Regions from separate parts of the Metabacillus dongyingensis genome, predicted to be linked through region 1. Evidence: riboswitches for the same ligand, from Rfam matches in the RefSeq annotation. Region 1 holds a riboswitch; each other region holds the start of a gene.
What was found. Region 1 has a riboswitch for thiamine pyrophosphate ahead of thiM (hydroxyethylthiazole kinase). Riboswitches for the same ligand answer to the same signal wherever they lie in the genome.
Positions count from the first base shown of each region.

Region 1 (4,788 bases):
TTATTCTATGTATTTTCTCTGAATCCTTCTGAACCGCCTTATTTTTGCCAGTAATCTAGTATTCATGAGAGATTTACAGAAGAACCAAAAAAAAATTGAGCTGGATCGCCGTTAAAAAATCCAAACATTAAGAAAACGTGCAAATGATCATCAAGATTTGCACGTTTTCTTTTATTCTCCTATTCAAGATACAGATTTCTTCAAAGCAGCCGCACTTTTATAGACATCTTCTGCAAGACTTATCGATGTAATTACCGAGACCCCGTCGGCACCTGCTTCAATAACTGCACGCGCATTTTCAGCTGTAATGCCACCAATTCCTACGATTGGAATCAAAATGCCGCAGTTTCTTACTTCTTCAAGAAGAGAAGTCCCCTTAACAGGCTTTGCATCTGTTTTTGTACGCGTAGGGTAAATAGGCCCTGCTCCGATATAATCGGCTCCATCCTCGATTGCCTTCTCTACCTCTGCAAGGGTATGGGCTGAGACACCTACAATTTTCCCCTCGCCTAAAATCTTTCTTACTGCTCCGGCATCTTCATCATCCTGTCCGATATGAACTCCATCTGCATTTAGTGCAAGAGCTAGTTCAATGTCATCATTTATGATAAATGGTATTCCATGGTCCTTACAAAGCTGCTGCAGTTTTCTTGCCAGGTTCTTTTTTTCGCTGCCTGTTAAAGCATCCGTTCCTTTTTCCCGGAACTGAAACATAGATATGCCTCCGCTAATTGCTTGGAACAGGACTTTTTCAGGGTCTTCCGTACAGTTTGTGCTGCCCATAATAAAATAAAGCTGGAGTTTCGCGCGCACTTCCTCATTCCACATGCAAAGGTCCCCTCTTTTTCTTTTGATAAGCCCAATGATTTGTAGGTCCATGGCCCTGTCCTAATTTAAGATCTTCTTTTATCGCTTCCCGGATGAACGCAACGGCGGTTTCTGCCGAATGATAAATTGACTTTCCTTTTGCGATCTCGGCTGTAATGGCAGCTGCGAAGGTACAGCCGGTTCCGTGTGTATTTTTTGTATGAATACGTTCACTTGTAAAATAGCTGAACTCTGTTCCATCAAATAACAAATCTACTAACTGTTCCTCGTTTTCAGCATGACCTCCCTTAATCACAACATTTTTCACGCCAAAAGAATGCAGGATTTTGGCAGCAGTCTGACGATCATCAAGATTGAGAATGTTCAAACCCGTCAGCACTTCAGCTTCTGGAATGTTGGGAGTAACGACCAAAGCAAGCGGAAGCAAATGATTTTTCAATGCTTCTACTGCTTCATCCTGCAATAATGAAGCACCGCCTTTGGCTATCATGACGGGATCTACAATCACTTTGCTCCAATTGAACCTCTTTATTTGTTCAGAAACAGCTTCAATAATTTCACTATTAAAAAGCATTCCGGTTTTAATGGCATCAGCTCCAATGTCTGAGCCAATCGCTTCAATCTGCTGCACAACCGCGTCCGCTGTTAATGGAAACACACCATGTACACCTAGTGTGTTTTGAGCGGTAACCGCTGTAATGGCAGACATTCCGTATACATTCAATTCCTGAAACGTTTTTAAATCCGCCTGAATTCCTGCTCCGCCTCCGCTGTCAGAGCCTGCAATTGTCAGTGCTTTAGAGATTGACATGGCTGACCTCCTCAAGCGCAGAAAGTTTTTGAATATTATCAGCTGAAATGGTATAAAGATTGTTTAAAAACTCGATTTGAAAGCTTCCGGGACCTTCAATTCCTTCAGCTGCAAGTTCTGCAGCACTCCCGTAAACCGCTAATGCTGCAGCAGAAGCACGAACATAATCTTTTTCAACAGCGCAAAATGCGCCGATAACAGAGGTGAGCAAGCAGCCTGCACCTGTTACTTTAGTTAATAGAGAATGACCATTTTTGCATATATATGTTGTTTCTCCATCTGAAACAATATCCTGTTTTCCTGTAATGACCGCAATAGTGTTTAACTGCTTTGCAGCTTTTACAGCAAGTTCGATTATGTCACCTTCGCCGTCACCGGAGTCGACTCCTTTTATCGACCAGCTCTCCCCAACGACATTTGCCACTTCAGCAGCATTCCCTCTAACTGCAGTGATCTCCAGTTCCTTTACGATTTTTTGTGCTGTTTCAGTACGGTATTTTGTTGCGCCTGCACCAACCGGATCAAAAATGACTGGCACGCCATGCTTATTGGCAGATTTCCCTGCAAGCAGCATCGCTTCTACATTTTCTTCGTTTAAGGTGCCAATATTTAATACGAGTGCCCCAGCAATTTTCGCCATATCCGCCACTTCTTCCTTGGCGTAAGCCATGACCGGCGATGCTCCGATTGCTAACAGGCCATTTGCTGTAAAATTCGTTACCACAACGTTTGTAATATTGTGCACCAGAGGTTTTTCTTTTCTTACTTTTTCTAGAATCGCATAAATCGTTTTAGGCTCTATCATATTTTTTCCTCCCCATAATAAAGAGCACTCTGCCGCGGCAAAGTGCTCATATGTATCCCTGAATCACATCCCTGCGCTGGCATTATCCAACAGGTTCATTCGGTCTACGGCAGATAGCCGTACTCTCAGCCTGATTCCACAAGCTCCCGTTTTCATTATTTTATTTTATGATTCAAAGTCTACTCTTCTGACACTGGATTTGCAACCATTAAGCAGCTGTTTTTTTTCTCCATCACTTTTGTTTTTATCAATAAAATGAAAATAAGTATGATTGGAATCCCAAACTGAAATGGCAAATGAATGTATAAAGGCACAATTTCAAGTCCAATTTTTATATGCAGGAATCATACTCGGAGAAAATCTATGAGGCACTCAAAACGGGCAATCACCAAGTTCTTTTCTCATAAGCTTCTTGTGATTCAGACATTAGACTGTATTATCATTTTTATTTCCTCAATTTTAGAGCCGATTTGTCAGGAATGGATTATTATTCCTTTCCAGGTTCATTTATGTGAATCAAATAATAAGAACCCAGCTTTCCTGGTTTATTGATTCCTATTTGTGCTAATAGTATTTTTCAAAGTAGGCAAGATCAGCAGCCAAAATAAAAAAGACATCATATCTGATGTCTTTACTTTCTTTCCAATGCTAATTTTATGCCAAATCCAATGAGTACTGCACCGGTAATGCCTTCCATCCAATTTTGTACAGCTGGCTTCTTCATGAAAGCACTCAATTGATGAATCAAATAAATATAAATAATAAACCAAATAAAAGTAAGAAAGGTGTATGTTAATCCCATGATCATAAACTGTGTAAAAGTATTTGATCCCGGCTCCAAAAATTGAGGCAAAAAGGTTAAAAAGAAAACAGCTACCTTAGGGTTTAGGAGATTTGTCAAAAATCCCTGCTGATAACAGCTGACTTGCTTTGCTTCAGGCTTTTGTTCTTCTCTATCTTGTATTCTGCCCGGTTTTTTTAAAGTCCATAAAGATTTAAGGCCTAAATAAATGAGGTAGCAAGCTCCCGCGTACTTCAGGATTGAAAAGAGAAAAGCTGATTTGACAATAAGTGCTGATAAACCTAACACAGCTGCAAAAGTATGAATTAAAAGTGCTGTCAAAGCCCCGAACACTGTTTTCATTCCTCCTGCCCGCCCGCCAGTGATTGTATTCTTAGTAGCGATGGCTGTATCAGGTCCAGGCAATAAAATTAATAAGATCGACATGATGATAAATAATGATAAGTGCTCCAAGCTTATCACCCTCCATTCTGAATTTTACCTATTTTAACATATGGAGGGAAAGCTTGATAGAGCCTAATTTAACGGGAAAGCAGTTTCCAGATTCCTAAAACATCCAGCAAAACAAGGAAAATAGCAATTGGAGCTACATATCTCATTAAAAAGAACCAAGTGTTAAAGAGCCCTTTAGATAAAGACGAACCGTTAGCAAGTTCTGAGTAAAGCATGGATTTTTTCATTTTCAAAGGAACAAAGATGGAGATCAGCAGAGCGCCAATCGGCATCAAAATGTTGCTGACCAAATAATCGGCTGCATCAAAAATTGATTTTCCGAAAATGCTTACGTCACTCCAGATTCCGAATGATAAGGCAGATGGCACTCCAACTGCGAATATAGTCAGTCCAATGATCCAGGACCACTTAATCCGTTTATTAGCATCACCTTTAGCAATTACAGAAACGATAATTTCAAGCATGGAAAACGCTGATGTTAATGAAGCAAATAAGAAAAGCAGCAGGAAGGCAACAAAGAATATCATTCCAAATGCCATTTGATTAAAAACGGTCGGCAGAACATTAAATAACAAGACAGGCCCAGCATCGGGCTTCAGTCCAAATGTAAAAACTCCCGGGAAAATAGCTAATCCTGCCATAACAACTATAAAGATATTCATACCTACAATCGAAATCGCTGATTGCGGCAAATTTGAATCCTTCGGCAAGTATGAACTATAGGTAAGCATTACTGAAACACCCACACTTAGTGTGAAAAAGGATTGTCCAAGTGCTGCAAGAATGGCCTCAGAAGTTAATTTTGAAAAGTCAGGATAAAATAAAAATTGTACACCTTCCATTGCACCTTCTAGTGTAATGGAACGGAATATCAGCACTATAAATAATAGAAATAAGGCCGGCATCATAAATTTGCTTGTACGTTCAATCCCATTTTGCACACCCTTTGCAACAACGGCAATGGTTATGATCATAAATACAAGGTGAGCTCCAACGCTAAGCAGCGGATTAGAAATCGTAGCACCAAATAACTCCCCAAACTGCTGCTGATTAAGTCCATTCAGTTCTCCTGATATCGCTTTAACTAAA
Region 1 is NZ_CP082944.1:2,739,129-2,743,916, forward strand. It holds gene thiE (thiamine phosphate synthase) at 184-828, opposite strand; gene thiD (bifunctional hydroxymethylpyrimidine kinase/phosphomethylpyrimidine kinase) at 818-1,639, opposite strand; gene thiM (hydroxyethylthiazole kinase) at 1,626-2,444, opposite strand; TPP riboswitch at 2,496-2,604, opposite strand; gene K8L98_RS13590 (LysE family translocator) at 3,076-3,699, opposite strand; gene K8L98_RS13595 (sodium-dependent transporter) at 3,768-4,788, opposite strand, start outside.

Region 2 (4,788 bases), 1.3 Mb from region 1:
GATCGCTAATGCAACTGCTGGTAATCCAAACATAAATGATGGCATTTTACCTTGAGATAAAAAGGCTGTTACGGAAGGACTAATTGCTTCTCCACTTTTTAACTGAGCATAGAAAATATTTAATGCACCGGATATCGTTTGACCATCAACAATTTGCGTACCGCCTGCTTCTGTAAAACGAATCATCGCTACAAGAATATGGTGTAATCCAAACGGAAGCAGCAATCTCTCCCCGGCACCAAATAAAAATGGGCCGAATGCGCCTGATTGTTGAATGATTGACCCTACTCCTGCAATTCCAAGTGCAAATATTGGCCAAATGATCGGAAGCAGAATCCCAACAACCGCCAATGTCAAAGAAGTAATAATTGGAACAAAGCGTGCTCCTCCAAAAAATGCAAATGCGTCTGGCAGCTGGATATCGTAAAACTTATTGTGCAGGAGATAAACGATAACCCCAACAATAATCCCGCCGAGGACTCCCATTTCTAAGGTTTGAATTCCCATTACCATTCCTTGTCCAGCCTCGCGCAACTTTTCTGCTTCAGCAAGCTGATTGGTTTCAGTTAAATAAAAGTTAATAGATAAATGCATGATCACATAACCGATAAATCCAGAAAAAGCAGCTACACCTTTTTCATACCTTACAAGTCCCAATGGAATGGCCATTGCGAATAATACTGGTAAGTAGGTGAATGCAAAACCGCCGATTGTAGACATAAAACTAAAGAGTATTTGTAAAATAGGATTTCCTAAAAAGGGGATGGTTTCAATCGTAGTTGGACTTGTAAATGCACTTCCGACCCCTAACATTAATCCCATGAATGCTAACAGTGCCACAGGTAGCATAAAAGTTTTCCCTAAGCCTTGAAAAAACTCCCAAAAATTCGATTTCATGCTTTTCTTTTTCATACTGGACTCTCCTTTTTCCAACGTCAGGTTGCGAGCAAGCTGCTCATGTAAGTTTTCTATCAACTTACGGGTATAGCATAGCTTTATTAGTACTGTGTTGCAATCGCTTTCATGTTTGTTGTACACAGTTACTTTTTTTGTAACGAGCTTACATACAAAAAGAGTATAGAAGTTCTGAAATCCCGCTCATATTCTTTACCTCACCTCAAAAATTAAGTCTGAAAGGGTTTCTTTTATTGAAGTTTTAAGTTTCGTTCCCTTTGCCTTCATAAAAAAAAGTTTCTAGTATTTACTAGAAACTTCTTAGTACTAATGATTCATATACGTCAGGATAATGAAATCCAAAATAATGCTTAACGGAAATCTCGAACTCATATCTAATTCGCCATAATATCCGTTTGTAATATGTGCATGAAAAGTGAGATCAACTTCTTGTTCCAACCGGCTATTCCGTCGGCCAACGACGGCTATTGTCTTTACGTTCTTCTCTTTTAATATATTTGCAAACTCTAGTATATGTAATGTTTCTCCACTATATGATACTAAAATGGCTAAATCATTTTCAGATAAACTATTGGCCACGCATCTTAGTTCATCCCAATCTTCACGTGCACTGCAGATTCTTCCTGAAAAGGTAAGCTTTCTAGCAGCTTCCACACAAGTTGGAAGTGATGCCCCAACCCCAAAAAACTCAACATAATTACTTTCTTTAATATACGCTGCAGCTTTTTGAATCTTTTCTTCATTGAGATTCTGTAAGGTTTGCTCCATTTCTTTTTTTACTCGATCTATTTGAGTCAATATCGTATTAGAAGAAATAATATTTTCATCATCTTTATCATGATCAACATATTTACTTAACGTGTATTTTAAATCTTGGAATCCCTCGTAGCCTAACTGTTTACAAGTTCTGCTAATCGTTGCGGTTGATACAAATAATTCTTTGGCAAGATCATTCACATTGGACTGAACAACGAAATTCGGGTTTATTAAAATATAGTCTAATACCTGTTTCTCTAACTGGCTTAATTGATCTCTGCGTTGAGATAATCGCTTTAAGAATGTTTTCATCGTTCATCACCACTCTATATTATTCCTTATACTATAGCATATCCATGAAACTCTAAAACAAAAGCTTTTATTGGTATACAGTAATCTTGGGATCATCTTTTTTTCATCTTCAGTTCCATTTTAGTTAATCACATTACCTATGTCATTTTATGCAAGTTCCAGAAAAAAGAGTCAGGATCATTTCTGATGGAATCAAAGTGGTACGGTGGATAATAAATTGATTCCTGCCGAAGGAAAACTAAAAGGTAAGCACGTAAAGATTCTGCCATCAATGTTGAGAGCAGTGAGAACTGCACTTTTTGATTGCTGTAAAATCTGATGTCAGCTGCAAATATACAGCTAGAATTGCGCTCTTTAATTATATTGAGGCCAATTAATCGAAGAATTTCTTGTGGGATTTATGGAGATTTTGAAATGATTCTTATTAAAGGTGTCTCATTATCCCGAAACTTCTAATCATAACTTCAGGGCTCTTTAACAAATGGAGTTAACAAAGTTTCATACTAATCCTGTAATTATAAATTGATTGACTTTAATAGAAAGCATGTGTACAGTAAATATTAAATTAATAGGAAGACCACTAGGGGAGCCATTTTATGGCTGAGACAGGAGTTATCCTGGACCCTTTGAACCTGATCTAGTTCATACTAGCGTAGGAAAGTGGAGTCCGTGTATGAATATATACAATTATTCTGCCGCTCCATTTTTGGAGCGGTTTTTTCGTATTTAACTTATAGTAGCCGCTCCCTATAGTGTCTTCCCGTTATAACCAATAAGGGGGCTAAATATATGAGTTTTTCAGCAGAACTAAGAAAAGAAGCAAATCCTATCTTTCATGCGATTTTCGAACATCCTTTTGTCCAAGGAATTGCCAATGGGGAATTAAAAAAGGAACAATTAATTCATTATGTTAAACAGGACTTTGAATATTTGAGTTCCTTTATCAGAATCTATGGAATAGCGGTCTCGAAGTGTGAGAATCGTGAAGATATGGATATGTTTAATCAGCAAATTTCATTTATATTAAAAAGTGAAATCCACCCGCATAATAACTTTTGTCAAGTAGCGGGAGTTCCATATGAAGTATTACAAGGGTATCCGTTATCACCATCTTCCCATCATTACATACGTCATATGCTTACAGTTGCACACGAAGGAACACTAGGGGAAATTTTAGCTGTCTTATTACCATGTCCGTGGACATATTGGGAGATTGGGAAAAGAATATTAAATGAAGTTAATCCAGACCGCTCTCATCCATTTTATGATTGGATAAATTTTTATGGGAATCGTACAGATTCGATTACAACCAAATTTTGTGACCGGATAGATGAGTGGGCAAAGGAAGCAACAGAGAGAGAAAAAGAAAAGATGAAAGAACATTTTTTAATAAGTTGTCAGCTTGAATATATGTTTTGGGATATGGCCTATAAACTCGAAGAATGGCCTGTGAAAATGGAGGTAGTTAAGTGATGAGCTGGAAGATGAAAGAAGTAGTTCTTGCTGTCATTCTAGCGGTGGCTTGTGGAGTTATTTATTTAGGATGGTCTACTCTTTGGATTCCGATTTCCGCTATTGTGGGGCCGGTGGGCGCAGGATTTATGTTTGGGATTTGGGTGATTGCCAGTCCAATAGTAGCGTATATTATCCGAAAACCGGGTGCGGCGCTTATTGCAGAGGTTGCAGCGGCAGCAGTAGAGTTATTAACAGGAAGTCATTTTGGTCTATCGGCCCTTTTAATTGGCGTCTTTCAAGGTATTGGTTCAGAAATCGCATTCGCGATATTCAGATATAAACGCTACAACCTGTTTACATTAATGCTGTCTGGGGCTCTTGCAGCGGTTGGAAGCATGATCTATAACTTAATCGCCAACGGTTTTGGATATTACACGACAGAAGTATTTTTTGTTACGTTAGTAATTCATGTGATAAGCGGAATGATTCTCGGTGGCTGGTTAGCGAAAGCAGTCGTGGACTCACTGGCAAAAACAGGTGTTTTAGAACAATATGAAATTATGAAGGAAAAAAGGAAAAGGGAACACTTAAATGGAAATGTTTCTGGGATGTAAGGATCTATCTATTCGCTTTTATAATCGTTCTGAAAAAATACTCAGCAATATCACATTATCAATAAATAAAGGTGAGAAAGTATTAATACTAGGGCCTAGCGGGAGTGGGAAATCTACTTTGATTTCCGCTCTTGCAGGTATTATCCCTGAGCATATTGAGGCAGAAGTGAGTGGTGAAGTATTCCTCAGGAAAGATGCCGGCGTTATGTTTCAAGATCCTGATTCTCAATTTTGTATGCTTCATGTGGGTGAGGAGATTGCTTTTAGTCTCGAAAACCGATCTATTCCGCGAAACGATATGGACAAAATGATTTCTGACTTGATGGATAAAGCAGGGCTAAAGATAGATAAGAAAACACCAATTGAAACATTATCCGGTGGTATGAAACAAAGGTTGGCATTAGCTTGTTTATTAGCATTAGAACCAGAAGTCTTGTTCTTTGATGAACCAACAGCCCAATTAGACCCTGCTGGCAGGAACGAGATATTTGATTTATTGAATCAAATTTCGCAAAAGACAAACCAAACGATGGTTTTTGTAGAACATGTATTAGACGGCTGCATCGAATGGATGGATAGGGTCGTGATCATAAATGAAAGCGGGAGTATTATCGGGGATGGGAAGCCGAAAGAGATTCTGCTGAATTTTAATAATCAAATGAAAGAAGCTGGTATTTGGAGGCCGAAATTATTTCCGGAAAAATGGATGGAAGTTGTTCATAATAACTCACACCCG
Region 2 is NZ_CP082944.1:4,054,056-4,058,843, reverse strand. It holds gene malX (maltose/glucose-specific PTS transporter subunit IIBC) at 1-912, opposite strand, end outside; gene K8L98_RS20250 (MurR/RpiR family transcriptional regulator) at 1,222-1,983, opposite strand; TPP riboswitch at 2,556-2,659, shown strand; gene tenA (thiaminase II) at 2,773-3,456, shown strand; gene K8L98_RS20240 (ECF transporter S component) at 3,456-4,052, shown strand; gene K8L98_RS20235 (ABC transporter ATP-binding protein) at 4,030-4,788, shown strand, end outside.
Region 2: it holds a riboswitch for thiamine pyrophosphate, as region 1 does, so the genes downstream of both, tenA (thiaminase II) here and thiM (hydroxyethylthiazole kinase) in region 1, are expected to answer to the same signal.

Region 3 (4,788 bases), 1.5 Mb from region 1:
CTGTTTTGGGAGCGAGCAGGATGCCATTTCGGTAATGCCCTGTTGCCACAAAGAGATTCGGTATGCCCTGATGCTTGAAAATAAATGGCTTGCTGTCGGCTGTTCCCGGCCTTAATCCTGCCCATGCACGCTGAAAAGAGGCATCTTCAATTGCCGGCATAATTTTAACTGCTTTATTCATGAGAGCAGCGATTCCTTGTACGGAAGGCTCTGTATTCCAGGTTCCTTCTTTCATCGTTGCCCCAATAACTATTGTTCCATCAAGCTTTGGCACAAGATAACAGCTTTCATGAAAAACAGTAGAAGATAGTTTTCCATCTTTCATTGTCACAGACAAACATTCGCCCTTAACAGGATGTACAAATATATTGCGTGTGAACTCCTTTATCAGCCGGCTGCTCCATGTGCCATTTGCAAGAATAAGAGCTTCGCAAAAAAACGTATCTTGAGGCGTTTCGATTTCATAGTGTGAGCCTTCAAATCTGCTGAATTTGTATACTGGTGTGTTTTCAAAGATTTTTCCGCTCATCAGCTGAATGGCTTTTGTAAAGGCTTTGCACAGCGCGGCTGGAGTAAGCTTTCCATCTTTTTCAATTTTCAGAGCCCCGTAAATCGCATCTGTTATGCCTTTTTCATATTCTTGGACTTTTTCTTTGGAATGCCATTCTACGTCCTTTTCAATTTCTGCTCTTTTTTTCAAAGAATCGGCTTCCTCAGCCGTCATTGCCAGTTTGTACATTCCATTGTATTGAAGCTGTATGTCAATTCCGCTTTCCAGCAGTAAATCATGAGCTAATTTTGGATAAAGCGCCTGGCTTTCTTTAGCAAACCTGAAAAAAGCATCATCCTTTTCAGTTTCAGTATGGGCGCCAAGCATACCCGCCGCAGCACTGGATGCTCCGCTGCCTGTTTTTCCGCTTTCAAATACCGCAACTCGAAGTCCGGCTTTCGCTAAATAATAGGCAGAGGCAAGCCCGATGACTCCTCCGCCGATAATGCCGGCATCAAATAAAGGCTTCAATGGCCCATCCCCCTTTTTAATTGATCAGCAAGTTCAAGTGCCGCATGACTTGGATGCTCCGCTGAAAAAACATAGGACATCACGGCTGCTCCCTCAATCTTTATATCTCTTAGATCAGGAATGACAGCAGGATTGATTCCTCCAATTGCAATGACTGGAATGCTGACAGATTCCGCTATTTCCGCAAGCTTGCTTATCCCTCTTGCTTCTAGACCATTTTTTGATGATGTTTGGAATACATGCCCGAAAAGGAGACGATCTGCCCCATTTTCAGCACAATATACTGCTTCAGCAGCAGTGTGGACTGAACAGCCTACCTCAAGATGCGGGAAGCGCTGTTTCACCAGTTTCACATTGAAGCTGTGCGATGGGAGCTGAACCTGATGCAAACCAGAAAGAACAGCTGCATCCACACGGTCATTCATGACAAGCTTTGATTTCGGAACCCCATTTTGATGGAGCTCTTCAATTAAGCTGATCAGTTCCCCAGCTGATTTATTCTTCTCTCTAATATGAATGGCATCTGCAGAGGTATGTATATCTGTGATGATTTTTACGAGCTCTGCAGCAGAGTGCCGTCCATCTGTGACAAGGTGCAATTTCACTTTTGCATCAGCATGGTTTGTGTCTCATCCCACGCTTCCATCTTTTCCGCCATATCCCAAAAACGATATTCATACATCGAGCTGATGAGGAAGTTTTCCTTCATCATTTGTCTCTCGTGATCGCTTGCACGCAGAGCAAGCTCGTCAAATCTTGCAATCTGCTCGAGGACAAGCTCTTTAAACCAATCACCGTGATAAGTCGCAATCCATTTCTCATAAACTTCATCACCAGGCTTGCAATCTTTCAGGTGCTCCCCGACTTCATAATAGAGCCAATAGCATGGAAGCAGAGCTGCAATGATTTCACCAAGATTTCCTGTCGCAACTGAACGGTACATATGGGAGGTGTAAGCATACGCAGTTGGCGATGGCTTAAACTCCTTCCGTTCGGTGTCTGTGATTCCAAGCAGGACAGAAAATTGCTGATGCAAAGAGAGCTCTGCTTCATAGGTTCCCTGTGAATGAACGGACATCCGGTATGTTGTATGAAGGTCAGGGGCCATCGCCCCTGCAAAAGCCTGCACTTTTGCAAAATGCGTTAAGTAATAAGAATCCTGCATCACATAGTATTTAAATTTCTCCTTTGAAAGGCTGCCTTCGCCAATTCCTTTTACAAAAGGATGTTCAAAGCTTCCTTCCCACCATTTATCTGCATACTCCCGGCATTCTTTTGAAAATGACATGTTTTGTTCCTCCTCATTTTTAGTATAAAAACGGCAAAAAACCACTTTTCGCATAGAAAAGTGGTGTATGAATAGACCTTTACACCACTTCCCTACGCTGGTTTTAGCCAGATCAGGTTCGGAGGGTCTTGAAGGCAAACTTCAATCTCAGCCCTTCTAAAAGGGCTCCCCTAGCGGTTGTTTATATATTATTTTAGAAATATTTACATGTACATCATACCATGCTCAAAGAAACTTTCAAGTCAAAATTATCAACTTTTATGGAACTCAAGCTCTTGCCTGAGCTCATCCACATATTCAGCTGATCCAGTCAGAATCAGTAAATCTCCGCGTTTCAGCTCTGTATCGCCATGCGGCACAATCGATTCATTTTCCCTGAAAATACGGACAAAAATAACGTCGCCTGTAAATGGAAAGCTGCGGAGCACCATGCCATCGTAGTGTCTGTTGTTCATTTTTATCTGATAAAGAGCTGAATCGTTATTGGTCAGAATCTTCATGATGCCAGGTGCTTCAATAAGAGCCCTCAGCAAGGTTTTGGTAGAAAGCAGAACAGAGAAGACATCAATGTCTTTCGCTCTTAGCTGCTCGTCTAATAATGGTGATGAGATGCTTGCAATCACCCGTCCAACTTCAACCTCTTTTGCAAACATGGCGATTTCAGCATTCGTATCCTCATCTCCTGCAGCAGCAATAAGGATATCAGCTTCAAATACTCCCTGGGACTGCAGGGTCTCAATTGAGTAATCTTCAAGCTCCTCAATATGAAACAATGATTCAGCGATCTGCTGTTCATTTTTATCGACATAAGTATGATACACCGTCGTATCGTACATCTTCGGATTTAACTCGCGTGTCACCGGCAGTGTCATTTGATTGGCTCCTATAAAAGCTACCTTCAGCTTCTTTTGCGAAGACAGCTGTTCAGGGAAAAGCTTCTTAAATCCAATCGGAGTAAAAATACTCGTCAGAACAGCCGTTAAAATGAGCGCACCTGACATTTGTGCATCAATCACATTTACTCTTTCTCCAATGGTAGCTGCCGCAATAACAAGGGAAAGGGTTGATGTCAGCAAAAATCCTGAAGCAAGCGTTGTTTTTGTGTCATACCATCTCTTCAGTAAATAAATCGGCACAATTTTAGAGATCAGCAAGGCAATAAACAGCAATGGGATCAGCATTAAAATTTTTGGATCCTTAAACATCGACCATACATCAAGATCGACACCAACCATAACAAAGAAGATCGGTATCAAAAATCCGTAGCCGAAGGAATCCATTTTCTGAACCATTTCTTTGTTTGGGGACAGCAGTGAGACCAGAACACCCGCTAAAAACGCTCCTAATATGTTTTCTGCCCCGATTGTTTCTGATAAGGCAACAAGGACAATGATCAGAGTGAAAATAGCCCTTGTCCCAATTTGAATCGTGCCTTTAGACATCGTTTCAATAAATGATCTGCTCTGAAAGGTTTTGCCGAGAAAATATAAAACAATTCCAGCACCAAATAACAGCAGCAGCAGCCATGTATTTGTATTTTCTCCTCCATAAATCGATGCAAACACGGCAAGCAGAATCATCGTCACTAAGTCTGCTATGACAGCAACGAGCAAGATAATCTGTCCGATATTCGACTTCATAATGCCTGCATCCTTCAGTGTAGGGACCACCACCCCGAGCGATATGGTGGAAATGATCAGCGTCATCAAGAAGGCATTTTCTATAAAACCAAAGAAAACAAACAAATACGATAAGAGCAGAGACAAGATAAAGATGCCAACAAAGACAAGAAAAGAAACGGCAAACGTATTTGGCGCTTCCTTCCCGCTCGGCAGCAATTCTTTCTTCCGTCCACCGATAAAAGCAGTGAAATCAATTTCAAGTCCGCTCAAAAACATAAGAAAAATAAAACCGAGCATGGATAGCGTTTCGAGCCACATATCCTCCTGAACAAGATTAAATCCGCTTTGCCCGATAATAATCCCCATTATAATCTCGGCAACTACAACAGGCATGACTTTAATTTTAAAGCGATGCAGCAGGAGAGGGGTTACAAAAGCGGCTAACAGTACGATAACTAGTGATGAAAAGGAATCTCCATGCACAGTATTTCCCTCCTAACTAAATCTAGATTAAATATTGCATGAACAATGTAGCCATACCAAAATAAATAAATATGGAAATAATATCATTAATCGTTGTAATAAATGGACCTGATGCAACAGCAGGGTCAACTTTGAGCCGGTGCATCACCAGCGGGACAAAAGCGCCCGCGATTGTCGAAACAGTCAGGGTTGCAAGAATGGAAATGCCTACTAAAAGTCCCAGGAAGAAATCATGCTGCCAAAAATAGACGACGCCTGTCACTAGAACTCCGCACACGGCACCATTGATAATTCCTGTACCAGCTTCTCTGGCAATAATTTTAAAATTACCGCCTTCTTCAAGGTCGCCCATCGCTATTCTTCTGACGGCTACC
Region 3 is NZ_CP082944.1:1,222,441-1,227,228, reverse strand. It holds gene thiO (glycine oxidase ThiO) at 1-1,021, opposite strand, end outside; gene tenI (thiazole tautomerase TenI) at 1,018-1,626, opposite strand; gene tenA (thiaminase II) at 1,623-2,309, opposite strand; TPP riboswitch at 2,382-2,491, opposite strand; gene K8L98_RS06020 (monovalent cation:proton antiporter family protein) at 2,561-4,414, opposite strand; gene mgtE (magnesium transporter) at 4,437-4,788, opposite strand, start outside.
Region 3: it holds a riboswitch for thiamine pyrophosphate, as region 1 does, so the genes downstream of both, tenA (thiaminase II) here and thiM (hydroxyethylthiazole kinase) in region 1, are expected to answer to the same signal.

Region 4 (4,788 bases), 1.3 Mb from region 1:
GTACTTAGAGAAATTAATAGAGGTAATGAAAAAAGAAACGTGACCTTGTCGCGTTTCTTTTTAGTGGGGTAAAACCTGCTGATGAAATACCGAAGCAAAATATGCGAATACAAACCCAAGCGGGAAAGAGAAAATCATAGACCAGCCGTTGACTAATTCTTCTTCGTTGCTGATCCTTATCGCTTCAAAATAACCATATAGAAAATGAATAATCGACAATAAAAATGTTATCATCATCAATGAGAAGGATAGATTCATCATTTGCCCTCCATAAGAAATCTATTACTACTAGTACATGCTGATGATAGAGTGTTTATGACAAGAAATAAGTTCTGACCGAAGAGTCAGGCGCTGGAATAGACATGAATGGAAGAAATTATATAAATTTTAATAGGATAAAAAAGCACCGAAAAAAATCGGTGCTTTTGACAGAATCTATTTTCTTTTTAAGACAAGTGATTTAGAAGCAGTGAGCATCAGTACTAAGACGATTGAGCAAATGATAAATGTAGGCACCATGTAGGAAGCGTTATAGCCGGCTGAATACAGCAGAACGGGCTTATCGCCTGCAAATTCTGCAAAGAAAATAGCGCCGGCAAGTGTATGTGCAGCAAATCTAAGGAAGCTTCCCAGAAAAGCCGCTGCTACTACGTAAGCAATTAATCGTCCTCTGTTAAGAGGATTCAGAGAGCTTTGGACTTGTTTATAGAAAACTCCTCCGGCACCTACCACGGTAAATGCAACAAAATAGTCAAGAAAACCCTGGACTGGATGCACAATTGTGGTGTAGCCCATAATCGTCTGCAAAACGCCAAGTAAAAAGCCTGTCAGCAGTCCTCCCTTTAATCCGTGGCGAAAACCCATGATCAGGACTGGAATCATTGCAAGCGAAATTGACCCTCCCTGAGGCATTTTGCCAATGAAGCTTGTTGCTAAATCAAGCAGAAATGCAATTGCTGATAGAATCGCTGCTTCTACTAAAAAAACTAGACGTGTATTTGTCTGCATAGCTCTTCCCCTTTTCAGCATTGACCGGGGCAGTTTTTTTCCATAATAAAAAGCAATGCGGGGAATGTCGGATGGTTTCCACGCACTGCTTTGGTTGGGTTATCACTTGAATCCATCGCCACATCCCTACGTAAGCTTTAACTATACAGGTTCAACGGGTCTGAACATAACGTTCACTCTCAGCCGAATGGCTCCCCAAGTGGTCAAATGCAATATATGATTTAGACACTACTATACAGGAAGTTGCAAAATTCGACAAGACTAAATCTTGATTTTTTTCAGAAAAGAATGGAAAGCTCTTTTATCTGTCTTTACAAGGATCCAAAATCTTGCTATAGTTTCCATGAATTCAATATATGCAGGGGAGCTGAGTGAACTTGGCTGAGAGGATACTGATTCTTGTATCGACCCTTTAACCTGATCTGGGTAATGCCAGCGGAGGGAATGCGGAAGATGCATTACTTTTCCATAACTTTGCGAATGCGTTAAGGCTGCCCCAGTGGCAGCCTTTTTTGTTGTTCGGTCAGATATTCATATATTAATAAATTTTAAGGAGGATAAAGAATGTCCAGTGTAAATCTAGCATTTCAGGTGCTGCCTAAATCATCAGAAGGGAATACATATGAAATTGTCGACAAAGCGATCGAGGTTGTTCAGCGATCAGGAGTTAAATATGAGGTAGGTGCGATGGAGACGGTTATGGAGGGAGAGCTAGATGAATTGATTGATATCGTTAAGCAAGCGCAGGATGCCTGTATTTCAGCCGGTGCAACCGAGGTAATGACTCACATGAAAATTCATTACCGCCCAAAAGAAGGGGTCACAATGGATGAAAAACTTAAGAAATACCGTTAAAACACTTTCAGGAATAGCGCTTCCTGGTATAGTGCTGCTGTCATTCCTCTTTTTGTGGGAATTGGCTGTCATCGTTTCAAAAGTGGAAAATTGGATTCTGCCTCGTCCGACTCATATTTTCATCACGCTTGCTGAAATGAGGGGAACGATAGGCGGACATATCCTGCAGACTCTGTCGGAAGCAGTACTTGGTTTATTGATCGCTGTAACAGCGGGCGTATTGATTGCTATCTTAATAGACCTGTCAGATTGGGTTCGAAAAGCAGTTGAACCGCTGCTTGTTCTTTCACAAACCATTCCAATAATAGCGCTTGCTCCATTGCTTATCATCTGGTTTGGATTCGGCATTTTTCCTAAAGTAATTGTCGTGGCGCTCGTTTGTTTCTTTCCGATCGCCATCAATCTTTCTGACGGCTTCCGTTTAGTAGACAGGGATATGGTGAAGCTCATGAGAACGCTTGGAGCAAGCCGCAGACAGATGTTTTTAAAATTGAAGCTTCCAGCTGCAACACCTTTCTTTTTTTCAGGGTTGAAAATAGCCGGAACATACAGTGTGATGGGGGCGGTTATCGGAGAGTGGCTGGGTGCAAGCAAAGGACTCGGAATTCTATTGACTCGATCCTCCCAATCGTTTCTGACAGATAAAGTATTTGCAACAATCGTCTTAATAGTAGGTTTAAGCTTAATCATTTTTACACTTATTGAAATACTGGCAAGAATCATGATGCCTTGGAAATATAAGCAGCAAAAGCATTCTAACTAGCACGGGGGAGAAAAAATGAAACAACTCGTATTTATTCTATTTAGTTTAGTGTTCATCTTATCTGGATGCGGATCGGCAGAAAAATCCTCTGATGAGGAATTAAAAAAAGTGAAGATTATGCTGGATTGGTTTCCAAATACAAATCATACAGGCATTTATGCAGCGAAAGAAAATGGCTTCTATAAAGAAGAAGGTCTTGATGTTGAAATAGTTGAACCTGGTGAAGGAGTCAGTGCGGATCAGATTGTTGCCTCTGGTGAAGTTGATTTTGCTGTCAGCCATCAGGAGAATATTACACACGCAAGATCAACAGGTGTGCCGATTGTTTCAATAGGAGCAATCATACAGGAGAATACTTCTGCATTTGCTTCTTTAAAAGAAGAAAACATCACTTCTCCAAAGGATTTTGAAGGAAAACGTTACGGGGGATGGGGTTCTCCTACAGAAGAAGCTGTTATTAAAGCTGTAATGGATAAATCGAATGCAGACTTTGAAAAAGTGGATTATGTCACGCTTGGAGCAACAGACTTTTTCAAGTCGATCGGACGCGATACAGACTTTCAATGGATTTTCCAGGGATGGGATGGGGTTGAGGCTGCTCGCCAGGGAATTGAATTGAACTACATCTATTTAAAAGACCTTGATCCAGCATTAAACTATTACACTCCGGTTATTGCAACCAGCGAATCCAAAATTGCAAAAGACAAAGAAATGGTTCAGTCCTTCATGAAGGCTACATCAAAGGGTTATCAATTTGCCATTGAAGAGCCGGAAGAAGCAGCGGATATTCTGATTAAAAATGTACCTGAGATTAATGCTGAGCTAGTAAAGGAAAGCCAAGTGTGGCTAAGTGATCAGTATCAGGGAAAAGCGAAGCAATGGGGCATTCAAGATGAAAAAGTCTGGAAAAGATATGCCGATTGGATGTATGAACGAAAGCTGATTGAAGAGAACATTGAACCAAGTGAAGCTTTTACAAATGAATTCCTGCCTGAAGGAAAGAAATAGCATGCTGACTCTTTCTCAAATCAGCAAATCTTATTCTAAAGACCAGAATGTCCTGATGCCGACAGACTTGAATGTGAAAAAGGGTGAATTTGTAAGCATTATTGGACCAAGCGGCTGCGGAAAAAGCACATTGCTTGATATTATAGCCGGCATCAATAAGCCGACTAAAGGCAGTGTAAAGTATAATGGAGAAGATATTACAAATAAAACCGGTCTTGTCGGCTATATGCCCCAAAGTGATGTATTGTTTCCATGGAGAACGGTTTTGGATAATGTTATTCTTCCATTAGAAATACAAGGTACCGGGAGAGATGAGGCGCGCACTCAAGCTCGCGGTCTTTTCCCGAAATTTGGGCTTGCAGGATTTGAAGAGCATTATCCCTTTATGCTCTCAGGCGGAATGCGGCAGCGTGCCAATTTCCTAAGAGCATACCTAAACAATAAAGAACTTCTTCTATTAGATGAACCATTCGGCAAACTTGATGCGATGACAAGACTTGAACTGCAGAAGTGGTTTATCCAAATATGCGAGGAAACAGATCAGACAGTGATATTCATTACACATGATATGGATGAAGCTATCTTCCTGTCAGACAGAATCTTCATCCTCTCACCAAGACCTGGATGCCTAATAGAAGAAGTGAACGTAGAATTTACACGGCCAAGGAAAGAAAATCTCATTACTAGTTCGGAATTTGCTTTACTTAAAAGGAGATTGCTTGATGTTCTTCATTTAAAACAGTCCTGATTCGAATATGACGCACTGAATTTCAGACAAATTCAGTGCGTTTTCGATAATTAAAATCTTTTTTTATAAAATGATAAAAAAGCTATTGCAAAGGGAATTTCAGCGTGGTATATTATTATTCGTTGCCGCGAAAAACGCGAAAAAGCAACACAGCCTAAAAAAAAGAAAAGTAAAATTAACGCTTGACTTTAAAACGGCAAAATGTTATATTAATAAAGCTTCGCTTGAAGCAAATGATCTTTGAAAACTAAACAAAACCAAAAGCGTACCAAACGTTTTAAATTTTTGAAGTCAGCAACAAATTGAGTCACAAATTTTCTTCGGAGAGTTTGATCCTGGCTCAGGACGAACGCTGGCGGCGTGCCTAATACATGCAAGTCGAGCGGACCTCTTCGGAGGTCAGCGG
Region 4 is NZ_CP082944.1:4,036,990-4,041,777, reverse strand. It holds gene K8L98_RS20165 (NAD-dependent epimerase/dehydratase family protein) at 1-43, shown strand, start outside; gene K8L98_RS20160 (hypothetical protein) at 61-258, opposite strand; gene thiT (energy-coupled thiamine transporter ThiT) at 436-1,008, opposite strand; TPP riboswitch at 1,115-1,216, opposite strand; TPP riboswitch at 1,359-1,471, shown strand; gene K8L98_RS20150 (MTH1187 family thiamine-binding protein) at 1,573-1,863, shown strand; gene K8L98_RS20145 (ABC transporter permease) at 1,838-2,626, shown strand; gene K8L98_RS20140 (ABC transporter substrate-binding protein) at 2,642-3,634, shown strand; gene K8L98_RS20135 (ABC transporter ATP-binding protein) at 3,636-4,382, shown strand; rRNA gene K8L98_RS20130 (16S ribosomal RNA) at 4,700-4,788, shown strand, end outside.
Region 4: it holds a riboswitch for thiamine pyrophosphate, as region 1 does, so the genes downstream of both, K8L98_RS20150 (MTH1187 family thiamine-binding protein) here and thiM (hydroxyethylthiazole kinase) in region 1, are expected to answer to the same signal.